DNA from 3 places in the Streptosporangium sp. NPDC006013 genome. Region 3 is predicted to be linked to each of the others. Evidence: riboswitches for the same ligand, from Rfam matches in the RefSeq annotation. Region 3 holds a riboswitch; each other region holds the start of a gene.
What was found. Region 3 has a riboswitch for cyclic di-AMP ahead of ABZ260_RS39070 (NlpC/P60 family protein). Riboswitches for the same ligand answer to the same signal wherever they lie in the genome.

Region 1 (3,805 bases), on a different contig from region 3:
GCATCATGGCGGCCTCGACGCTGATGACCGTTCCTGTGCTGATCTTCTTCGTGGCCGTCCAGCGCAGGCTGGTGGCCGGGCTGGGCGGGGCGGTGAAGGACTGACACCCGCCGGGCTCCGTTCCCCTCTGTACCGATAATTTTTGCCTGGACCAGGGCAGAACTGTCCCTCGGGATGGTTGACAGGCCAAAATTGGTCCGTGGTCAGGATCGGATCGGTAGGAATGAGCGATTGCGAGGGTGGGAGGCTTCCGCCAGTTCTGGGCCAGTTGTTCGCTGACGAGGCCGACGGGAGCGGCGGGGGCGAGGGCCGGAGGCTCTCGGTGGACCTGCCACCGGGTGACGTGGTGTGGCCCGACCCCGGTTACGCTCAGCTCTCCCTTCGTCGCCGTCCGGCGTTCTGGCTCAGCGAGGTGGCCGTCTCAGGTGAGTACTGGGCACGGCTGCGGGCGCAGCACGAGCACTCCGGCCTGTGGCCGGTGCTGCTGGAGGATTCGGTGCAGCCCTGGTCGGCCGGTCAGATCGCCCCGGACACCGCCGTCGAGATCGACAACTACCACGCCGCCGCGTTCATGGCCGAGGTCTGGTCCGACTGGATCGCCAAGGCCCACATCGACCAGCTCGAAATCCTCGACCCCTTCGGAGTCGAATGTCCGGGTCCGGCCCCGGCGGGAAGGCTCGCCGCCGATCCCGGCGTGGTCGCCGACTGGTACGCGGGCCTGGTGGCCGAGCGCAGGACCCCGCTCGGACTCGTCGCGGTCGAGCGCGGGGCCGACGCCCTCGCCGTCATGGGCTGGCAGGGCGCCCTGAACCACAACGAGTGGATGGTCCCGCTCGCGGCGGTGGTACGGAGCTGGGAGGACAGGTTCGGGGTGCGGCTGGTCGGGATGGGGTTCAACACCCTCGACCTCAGCGTCGCCGCGCCCCCGACGACCTCGGAACACGCCCTGCACGTCGCCGCGGAGCACTGGACGTTCTGCCCCGACAGCATCATCCAGGGCGCGGGGAGCCTCATCGACTACGCCGAGCAGATCAAGGGCAGGAACGCCTGGTCGTTCTGGTGGGACTGAGCTCGCCCGTCGTGGGTCCCCCCGGGGTGCCCTTCGTCGAGGGAGGGCTTCCTCGGGGAGCGTGGACTCCCCAATGTGGATCTTTGCGAGGGATCTACCTCGGGGTGATCTCTCCTCGGGCGCGGAAGGGCCTCGGGTGCGGGGCGCGGGGTGTGGATCACCCTCGCGCGACTGGGCCCCTCGTGGGCGCGGAAGGCCCTCGGATACGGGCCTCCGGGGTGTGAAACCCGAGATCGGCAAGACGTTCTCGCTGGTAGGGCGGTTGTTGGTGGGACGGGGTCTCCGATGGGCTTTTCTTGAAGCTTGTAGGTAGATCTTCTGGGGTTTTCATGACATTTGCTTTGCTTTGTCCGATTTCGGTGGGTAGTGTCCACGGATATCGGTTGGCGACCTGCCCTTCACAAGAGGGAGCGGCCGGCCGACGTCGAATCCCACCGGGCCCGCAGGGCCCAGGGAGCCGGGGAACCACTTTCCCGGGGTGAATCCGCCGCGAATGTGCGGCGGTAGGGCAACTCCATCGCCCGAACCCGTCAGCTAACCCGGTAGACGAGCTGGAGAGGAGATCCCCCTCATGGATCACCGCGTCACCGCGTCGGTGCCCGCCCTGCCCGTGCCGACCACCTGAACTTCATCTCCGTCCTTCGCCGCCGCGCCTGAGCGCGGCACCTGGACCGTGCTCCGCGTAGTGATCCGCTGATCTCGCCACGCCGCTTTTCCGAAGAGCGCGTCCCCGCCAGTGCACCCCTTGTCGTGTGTCGCAACTGGCTGCCCCGTTCCCTCGTGAAAGAGCCCCTTCCTCATGCGTCTCCCCTTTGACCTGCCCAAGACCGGTCTGATCAAGAACCTCTCGTACAAGAACCTCTCGTACAAGAACCGTCTCACCACCGCCGCCCTCGTCGGCGCGAGCGTGCTCGTCTCCGGCGGCGTCGCCTCCGCGCTGCCCGCCTCCCCCACCGTCGCCGCCCCCGCCTCCGCCGCCTCCCCCGGCGCGGACACCGAGGTGGCCGCCAACGAGGTCGTGCTCCTCAAGGGCTCGACCAGGGCCTCCTACTTCTGGGACGACTCCTCGGGCCGGGCCGGCGACACCGGTCTGCCGGCCAGTGGCAAGCCGATGCAGAAGGGCATGATCGCCAGCCCGAGCTGGCCCCTGTTCACCGAGGGCTACGTCGTCTACAAGGGCAAGAAGGCCAAGTTCTTCGTCGGTGACCGCGGTCCCGGCGTGCCCTCCAACGTGGGCGTCATGATCGACATTGACGCCAAGACCTTCGCCGACCTGACCGGTGGCCGGTTCAACCCCGCCACGCTCGGTGTGGACGGCAACGGCGGCATGGGCCACATCGACGTCAAGTACGTGGTCACCAAGTGGGGTGACGGCGTGGGCAAGAAGAACCACCCCGTGGCGTTCTCCACCGGTGCCTGGCGTTACCGGGACGCGAACCCGGCGAAGCCTCCGCAGACGGTCCTGGTCAAGGACGAGCAGTCCAAGAAGGCTGTGAAGACCCAGCAGGTGAGCCAGACGTTCGCCAAGCCCAAGATCATGTCCGAGCCCCTCACCGCGCCCGGGGCGATCGTCGCCGCCAAGCCGGTCGCCCTGTCCGGCGCCGGTGCCAAGGCCACCGAGCAGGGTGTCCGGGACCTGGGGGCCACCGCCCCGGTGGCGGCCGTGACCCCGGCCGGTCCCTCCGCCACCACGGCCGCCACCCTGGCCCTGGCGGGAGTGCTCGCCGCGGGCGGTGCCACCTACCTGGTCGCCGGCCGTCTCCGCCGCAGGGCGGTCGCTGAGCAGAGCTGAGGCCCGGCGCGATCTCCGGCCGTCCCGCACCGACGCGATCGATGAGCTCACCGCCCCGGTAACGCCCGGGCGGTGAGCTCCTGCTGTGGCCCGTGCCCTTTCTGAAAGGGCACGTGCCACGGCAGGATCAGACCTCGAGCCTCTCCTCGATGCCGCGCAGGAGGTGCCGCGCGAGCGCGAGGTTGGCCCGGTTCCGGTCGAGGGCCATGTAGATGAACAGGCCTTTGCCGCTCCGGCCGGAGAGCGGGCGGATCACGTGGTACTGCGTGCCGAGCGTGATGAGGATGTCCTCGATGCCGTCCTTGAGACCGAGCGACTCCATGGTCCGCATCTTGGCCTTGACGACCTCGGTGTTACCCGCGGCCGCCACCTGGAGGTCGAGATCCTTGGAACCGCCGAGCGCGCCCAGCGCCATCCCGCTGTTGTAGTCGACGATGACCGCGCCGATGGCGCCGTCGATCGCCATCATCTCCTTGAGAGAGATGTCCATGTTGCCCATTTCTGTCTCCGATCACTGGGTTATCGACATGCGCGAGGTGATGGCGGCCAATCTGGCCGCCGTCTTGCGGCCCTCCAGCCGGAGCAGCCCGAGGTTGGTCCCCGGGCGTGCCAGGACTGTGAGGACGATCTTGGGTCCGGCGGCGTAGCAGGCCGCGTAGCCGTTGGTGCCGGAGATCAGCGTCTCCTCGAAGGTGCCCTTGCCGGCCATGCCCGTCATCCGGCGGCTGAGGGCCAGGAGCGCGGAGGAGAGCGCGCCGGTCTGCTCGGCGGCGGTGTCGCGGCCCAGATCACTGGCCAGGGTCAGGCCGTCGACGCTGCACACGATGCTCCCGTCCACGTCGGGGATGCGCTCTCGCAGCAGCGCCATCTCCCGGCGTATCTCCTCACGCAGTTCCACCGGCACCCTCCTTCCGATCAGCTTCAGCGTCCGCAGCCTTATCGGC
Region 2 (3,805 bases), on a different contig from region 3:
TGAATTAAAGGGAGTGAGTCAATGCTCGCCCAGCAGCGGCAGCAGGCGATCCTGGAGAGGGTGCGGAGCAGGGGCGGGGTCAGGGTCGCCGATCTCGTCCGGGAGCTCGGCGTGTCCGACATGACGATCCGGCGCGACCTTGAGGTGCTCTCCGAGCGCGGGCTGGTGGAGAAGGTCCACGGTGGCGCCACCGCCACCGGGTCCGGCTCGACCGAGGAACCGGGCTTCGCCGCCAAGTCGGCGCGCCAGCAGGCGGAGAAGGAGACGATCGCCCAGCAGGCCGCCCGGCTCGTCCGGCCCGCCACCGCCATCGCACTCTCCGCGGGAACCACGACCTGGACACTCGCCCACCACGTGACCGACGTGCCCGAGCTGACCGTGATCACCAACTCGATCCGGATCGCCGATGTCTTCCACCGCTCCCCCAGGGCCGATCGCACGGTCGTGCTCACCGGCGGGGTCCGCACCCCCTCCGACGCGCTGGTCGGCCCGGTCGCGGTCACGGCGATCCGGGGACTCCACGTCGACACCCTCTTCCTCGGCGTGCACGGGATGAGCGCCCGAGCCGGGTTCACCACGCCCAACCTGCTGGAGGCCGAGACCAACCGCGAGCTGGTCGCCTCCGCGCACCGCCTGGTGGTGCTCGCCGACCACACCAAGTGGGGCACGGTCGGCATCAGCACGATCGCCGAGCTGGCCCAGGCCCACATCGTGGTCACCGACTCCGGCCTGACCGAGGAGGCCCGCGAGGAGCTCGCCGCCTCGGTGGGAGAGCTGATCATCACAGAGCCACAGCAGGAGAGCGAGAGCGTCGGCCGATGAAGCGTACGATCACCCACCTGGCCGACGGCCGGGAGCTGTTCTACTTCGACCGCCGCGACGACGCCGACCGCGGAGCGGTCGACAGCCGCGACCTGCCGCCCCGCCCCACCGCCTCCGAGTTGCGTTACGACCCGCTGACCGAGGAGTGGATCGCGGTGGCCGGACACCGCCAGGGCCGCACCTTCCTACCCCCGGCCAGCGAGTGCCCGCTCTGCCCTTCCACCTCCGGCAACCTCACCGAGATCCCCTCCGCGGCCTACGACGTGGCGGTCTTCGAGAACAGGTTCCCCTCGTTCTCCACCTATCTGGGCGACTATCAGCAGGTCGGCGGGTTGAGTGAGGTCCGCCCCGGGATCGGCCGCTGTGAGGTGGTCTGTTTCACCGCCGAGCACGACTCCTCATTCGCGATGCTCCCCCCCGAGCAGGTGGAGCTGGTCATGGAGGCCTGGATCGACCGTACGGCGGAGTTGTCGGCGATGCCGGGCGTGGAGCAGGTGTTCTGTTTCGAGAACCGGGGAGCCGAGATCGGCATCACCCTGGCCCACCCGCACGGCCAGATCTACGCGTACCCCTACGTGACCCCGCGCACCAAGCTGACCCTCGGGGCGGCCGGGCGCCACCGGGAGCGGACCGGCGGCAACCTGTTCGCCGACGTGCTCGCCGCGGAGCGGGAGGCCGGGGTCCGGGTGGTGGCCTCGAACGAGCACTGGACGGCGTTCGTCCCGGCCGCGGCGCGCTGGCCGGTGGAGGTTCACCTCTACCCCCACCGGCAGGTCCCCGACCTGGTCGGGCTGGAGCCCGCGGAGCGCGCGGCGTTCGGACCGCTCTACACCGACGTGCTCCGCCGCCTCGACGGGCTGTTCGGCGTGCCGATGCCCTACATCGCGGCCTGGCACCAGGCGCCGGTCAACACCGGTCGCGACCTGTCGTACGCGCACATGGAGCTGTTCAGCATCCGCCGCGCGCCGAACAAGCTGAAATATCTCGCCGGCTCCGAGTCGGCCATGGGTGCCTTCGTGAACGACGTGCTGCCCGAGGAGGCAGCACATCTTCTGCGCTCTGTTGTCACGAACTAATCACCAATTGGTCTCGTCTTGAAGTCGCGTGACCCTGTGTTTACCACTACTATCCTTCCCACATCGGCTGCAACAGCCGATATGCCTAATCCCAGGCGCATCGCCCGGGAGCCGGGGAACCACCGCACCTGGGGTGAAACCACTTCGGTGGAAGGGCGTTCTCCAGCCCGAACCCGTCAGCTAACCCGGTAGGCGGAAGGAGAGGAGAGTTCGTGGCGGCCCCGTCCCCCACGTTCCGTCGGCATGCGGCTCTGGCCCTTTGTTTGAGCCTGGTCGCCACGTTCACCCTCGGTGCCCCCACCGCGGGAAGCGCGGAGCCCAAGCCGACCGAGGCCAAGCTCCGCGCCGAGCTGGCCAAGCTCGGTAAGAAGGTCGACGGGCTGATCGAGGCATACGCGGCCAAGCGCGAGTCCCTCAAGAAGGCACAGAAGGCCGAGGCCGTCGCCAAGCAGAACCTGGCCAGGGCCTCCGACCTCTACGCCAGGGCGGAAAAGCAGGTCGACTCCATAGTCCAGCTCCGCTACCAGAGCAGCATCGGAGGGCTGCCCGCGCTGCTGTTCGCCGACGACATGGGTGGAGCAGCGGTGATGGAGCAGCTCACCGCCCAGCAGAGCGCGCACCTGCAGGGCTTCGCCGAGAGCTTCGAACGTAGGAAGAGGGCGACCGAGACGGCCGCCAGGCTCACCGACGAAATCGGTGAGGAGGCCAAGGAGATGCAGACCCAGCGTGACGAGGTCGAAGATCTGATCAAGGACATCAAGAACAGGCTCGACCAGCTCGCCCCCGTCGGCTCCGGGCGCCGCTCCGACGGCAGCTGGGCCCCGCAACTCCCCACCGGCGCCGACAACATCACCGACCGGACCCGGATCATGCGTGAGGCCGTCAAGAGACGCTTCGCCCTCCCGTACGCCGTCGGTTGCTACCGGTCCGCGAACGACGGCGGCGAGCACCCCCTCGGCCGCGCCTGCGACTTCATGATGAGCACCGGCGGCACGATGCCCTCAGCCGCCAACCTCGCGCTCGGCGACGAGATCGCCGCCTGGGCCATCAAGAACAAGGCCAAGCTCGGAGTGAAGTACGTGATCTGGCGCCAGCGCATCAACCACGGCTCCGGCTGGAGAACCATGTCCAACCGCGGCGGCATCACCGCCAACCACTACGACCACCCGCACATCTCGATGTACTAAAGGGATGCGTATTGCATCTGATGCCGCATGTCCACGAGCTGAAATGATGTTCGTGTCGGTAGGTGCTCACGCAGAGGCAGGCCGCCGGTTCGGGAAGGCCTGACCGCGGCCGGGGCCGGCGAGCTTGGTGATCATTGCGGCGACGGGTTGACGAGTCTGCCTTCGTAGGCGGCGATGACGAGCTGAGCCCGGTCCCGGGCGTGCAGTTTGGCCAGGATTCAGCCGATGTGGGTCTTGACCGTGCCGACGGTGAGGTGCAGGTGCTCGGCGATCTCGGAGTTGGACATTCCCCTGCCGATGAGGGTGAGCACCTCGCGCTCGCGCTGGGTGATGTCGTCGAGGTCTCGCACGGCCGGGGCGGGGTGGGGGCGTCGCAGGAATTCGGCGATGAGCCGACGGGTGACGGTGGGCGCGAACAGCGCTTTGCCGGCGACGACGACTTTGATGGCGGCCAGGAGCTCGGTCGCCGTGGCGTGCTTGAGGAGGAAGCCGCTCGCACCTGCCCGTAGCAACGCGTAGACGTATTCGTCCTGATCGAACGTGGTGAGAATCAGTACGCGGATGCCGACGCCGGACGGGTCTGCACAGATACGCCGTGTCGCCCCGATGCCATCCATGTCCGGCATCTTCACGTCCATGAGGACGGCGAGACGGGCACGCACTACCCCGGTGGGCGGCCGTAAGCAGGTCAGTTGCGGCCGGTGGAGTCCTCGGGTGGGG
Region 3 (3,805 bases):
GATATCAGCGGCCGGACCGTCAGGCGCAGGCTCAGAGGCATCTGCGACCGCATCGGTGTCGCCACGGCGATCGAGGCCGTGGCCTGGGCGGCCCGCCGCCGCCTGATCTAGGCCCTGCCCTTGGCTGTTCTGCCCACCGCGGTCCGGTGGCGCCCCGCCGCGTTGCCGTCGGGCGCCGCACCTGCGGGCACCGTCCGAGGGGCGCAAGTCTGCGGGGTGTCCGTCCGACCGGCCCTCGGCACGGCAGGATTCGCCGCCCGGCCAAGGGCCGGGCGGCTCACGATCCGTGACCGGCCCGGCTCAGCCGCTCAGTCGGCGATCCGCACCCCACCGGCGAAGGGCCGGTTGTCGATCGTGGCGATGTGGATGACGTCACCCGTCCGGGGCGCGTGGACCATCAGGCCCGCGCCGATGTAGATCCCGACGTGGTGCAGGTCGCTGTAGAAGAAGACCAGGTCGCCTGGGCGCAGGTCGTTTTTGGAGATGTGGGTGCCCGCGGTCCACTGGTTGCCGGTGTAGTGCGGCAGGCTGATGCCGACCTTCTGGTAGGCCCACATGACCAGCCCGGAGCAGTCGAAGGAGTTGGGGCCCTCGGCGCCCCAGACGTACGGCTTGAGTTGCTGGGTGAGCGCCCAGCGGGCCGCCTCCGCCGCCTTGCCGCTGCCCACGATGGGCACGTCGACCTTCACCCGGGCACCCCTGTTGCTGACGGCCCTGGTGCGCACCTCGCTGAACAGGTCGCCCTCGACCCGCGCGACCAGTCGCTCGATCTTGCTGCGCTTGCCCTCGATCTCCTCCAGGAGCACCTTGACCTCTGAGGTCCTCGCCTTGGCGCCGGCCTGAGCCCGCTCGGCGGCCTCGATCGCCCGGCCGACCTGGGCGACCTCCTCGCTCTGCTGCTGCTGGAGGGCGTAGTTGGTGGTGGCCTGGTCGAGGAAGGTGTCAGGGTCGGTCGCCTGGGTGAAGGCGAGTCCGGAGTTCAGGCCGCCGGACATGTAGTTGCTCTGCGCGAGGAGGGTGGCCTTGGCGCGCCGGGTCGCGAGCTCCGACTCGCTCGTCGCGAGGGTCTTCTTGGCGCTCTCCGCGGCTCGCTGGGCCTGCTTGAGCCTGACCCGCTCGCCGTTGTACTGCTCGGCGAGCGTGCCGATCTCCTCGTGCAGCTTCTCGGCCTGCTTGGCCAGTTGCTGAAGGCTGGGCTCGGGATCCGCCGTGGCCGAGACCAGGGGGGTGCCGAGGGTCATGATGGCGAACGCCAGGCCGATGACCGCCATGCGGCGACTCCGCCTCCGCGGCGCGCGTTCTCGACAGCGGGCGTCGCCGCCCGCGTGCTCTCCTACGCGGTCGCGCATGCGCTTCACCAACGGGCTCCTCTCCTCGGCCGCCTACCGGGTTAGCTGACGGGTTCGGGCCGGAGGCAGCCCTACCGGGTGCGCCGGTGGCACTCGGATTCACCCCGAAGGACGTGGTGGGTCCCCGGTTCCCCTGGTCGGGAGATTCGGCGGGTCAGGCTTTTACGTCTCTGACATCGAGCACGGAGATTAGTGCACTCGTGGTTCCTGCTCAACCAGAACTGCGAACTCAGTAGAGGTTTCGCAACTGAAATGTCACGGAAAGATCACATGCCAATATGATCAACATGGCCATTACGCTGCCTTTGCCTTCCTCGCGGCGGGCGTGGCGCGGGTCTTCCCAGGTCCGGGACCGTGCCAAAGATGAGCTGTGACACATTAGAGACGTCGTGCGCCCAGCGTGGTAATCCAACTACCAAGGGTCACGTGATGCCCCCGGGGCGAGAGTTAAGGATGAGCCGTAATTGAAGGCCGGAGAGGACGTACGCTGATCGGTCATGGAGCAGCTTGCGGAGCATTCTCCCGTGCCGTTCGCGAATCCCGGGAAAGAGGGGGAGCGGCGAGCCGGATCCGAGGGAGAGGAGCGGGGGTCACCCGCTCCCGGCGCCACCCCGGCGGTCACGGTCCGCCGCGCCCGCACTCCGGACGTCCGTGCCATCAGGCGGCTCGTCGACACCTACGGTGGAGCCGGCCCACGCCTGCTGGAGAAGGCCACCGTCACCCTGTACGAGGACATCCAGGAGTTCTGGGTCGCGACTGACGCGGAGGGGATAATCCTCGGCTGCGGGGCGCTTCATGTTCTCTGGGAGGATCTTGCCGAAATTCGGACCGTTGCCGTCGATCCGACCCGCAGGGGAATGGGAATCGGCCATCGGATCGTCTCGGTGCTCATCCGCACGGCCGCCGAGCTGGGCCTGCGCAGGGTCTTCTGCCTGACCTTCGAGGTCGGCTTCTTCGCCCGGCACGGATTTCAGGAGATCCAGGGCACACCCGTCGCCCCGGAGGTCTACGCCGAACTTCTCGCCTCCTACGACGAGGGTGTCGCGGAGTTCCTCGATCTGGAGCACGTCAAGCCCAATACCTTGGGAAACACCCGGATGCTGCTGCACCTGACACACGAGCCCGACTCTGATGACTTTAGAGATGACTGACTGGAAAGGTGACTGTTGATTCCTATGTCGATACCTTGTGCAGCAGCAAGCATGTGCGTCTGACATTTGCCACATGCGCAGTCTAAGTGAGGTGACGCGGTGAGCAACGGACAGCCGCCGTATCCACAGGATGATCCCGAGCGCAGTCGCACACCTTCGGGACAGCCGGATTACGGGCAGCACAACCAGGGCCGAGCCCCTGGCGAACTCGACCCCGATGTGACGATCATGGGATATCGGTCGGAGGGATCGCAGCCGAACACCGGCCCGGGGGTGGCCCAGCCCGGCTATGGTCAGCAGGGCTACGGCCAGCAGCAGGGGTATGGGCAGCAGCAGCAGTCGTACGGCCAGCAGGGGTACGGGCAGCAGCAGTCGTACGGTCAGCAGGGCGGGACGGACGCGTACGGCCAGCAGCAGGGCTATGGCCAGCAGGGCGGGACCGGCGCGTACGGTCAGCAGCCCGGCTACGGGCAGCAGGCGTCCCACGAGCAGCCCGGCTACGGCCAGCAGCCCGGTTACGGGCAGCAGCAGCCGTCCCAGCCGGGTTACGGGCAGCAGCAGTACGGTCAGCAGCAGCCCGACTATGGCCAGCAGCCCGGTTACGGGCAGCAGCCCGACTACGGCCAGCAGCCGGGCTACGGCCAGCAGCCCGGCTATGGGCAGCAGCAGTACGGGCAGCAGGGGTACGGCCAGCCTTACGGCGGTCCCCCCGGCGCTCCCGGCCCGCTCGCCGAGTGGTGGCAGCGCCTGGTGGCGCGGATCATCGACGCGATCATTCTGGCGATCCCGGGGGTGATCATCAGTGCGGTGCTGACCGGCCTCCTGGTGACGGCTCCCAGTTTCAACCTCGCGACGGGCGCCAGCACCGACGGGAGCGGCATCTTCCTCGCGAGCCTTCTCATCTCCCTGGTCAGCGCGGCGATCTACTTCGCCTACGAGTTCTTCATGATCAGTAGGGGTGGGCAGACCGTCGGCAAGATGGTCATGGGCATCAAGATCGTGCCCGTCGGCAGCACCCTGCCGCCGGGCGGGCTCAGCTCCGACGTCGCGCTCAAGCGCGGCGGTGTGTTCTTCGGCCCGCAGTTCCTGAGCTGGATCCCCCTCCTCGGCTGGATCGTCAACATCTTCAGCCTCGTGAACGTGCTGTGGCTGCTGTGGGACAAGCCCCTGCAGCAGGCGCTGCACGACAAGGTGGCCGGGACGGTCGTCGTCAAGATCAAGTAGTTCCGGGTAAATCGGGGCCGGCGGTTCAACCGCCGGCCCCGATTTCGCGCCCGGACCAGAAAAACGGAGACCGTTAGGGGT

Region 1: linked by a shared signal. The riboswitch ahead of ABZ260_RS12765 (hypothetical protein) and the one ahead of ABZ260_RS39070 (NlpC/P60 family protein) in region 3 are both predicted to bind cyclic di-AMP.
Region 2: linked by a shared signal. The riboswitch ahead of ABZ260_RS03680 (hypothetical protein) and the one ahead of ABZ260_RS39070 (NlpC/P60 family protein) in region 3 are both predicted to bind cyclic di-AMP.

Annotation. Positions count from the first base shown of each region.
Region 1 covers NZ_JBEXUE010000063.1:671-4,475, reverse strand. The annotation lists gene ABZ260_RS12775 (carbohydrate ABC transporter permease) at 1-104, shown strand, start outside; gene ABZ260_RS12770 (DUF4253 domain-containing protein) at 269-1,069, shown strand; cyclic di-AMP (ydaO/yuaA leader) riboswitch at 1,482-1,633, shown strand; gene ABZ260_RS12765 (hypothetical protein) at 1,869-2,861, shown strand; gene ABZ260_RS12760 (hypothetical protein) at 2,989-3,360, opposite strand; gene ABZ260_RS12755 (roadblock/LC7 domain-containing protein) at 3,373-3,759, opposite strand.
Region 2 covers NZ_JBEXUE010000012.1:33,909-37,713, reverse strand. The annotation lists gene ABZ260_RS03690 (DeoR/GlpR family DNA-binding transcription regulator) at 22-822, shown strand; gene galT (galactose-1-phosphate uridylyltransferase) at 819-1,898, shown strand; cyclic di-AMP (ydaO/yuaA leader) riboswitch at 1,971-2,107, shown strand; gene ABZ260_RS03680 (hypothetical protein) at 2,162-3,085, shown strand; gene ABZ260_RS03675 (response regulator transcription factor) at 3,304-3,723, opposite strand; gene ABZ260_RS03670 (LacI family DNA-binding transcriptional regulator) at 3,774-3,805, opposite strand, start outside.
Region 3 covers NZ_JBEXUE010000398.1:1,028-4,832, forward strand. The annotation lists gene ABZ260_RS39065 (LuxR C-terminal-related transcriptional regulator) at 1-111, shown strand, start outside; gene ABZ260_RS39070 (NlpC/P60 family protein) at 309-1,271, opposite strand; cyclic di-AMP (ydaO/yuaA leader) riboswitch at 1,364-1,511, opposite strand; gene ABZ260_RS39075 (amino-acid N-acetyltransferase) at 1,847-2,500, shown strand; gene ABZ260_RS39080 (RDD family protein) at 2,729-3,724, shown strand.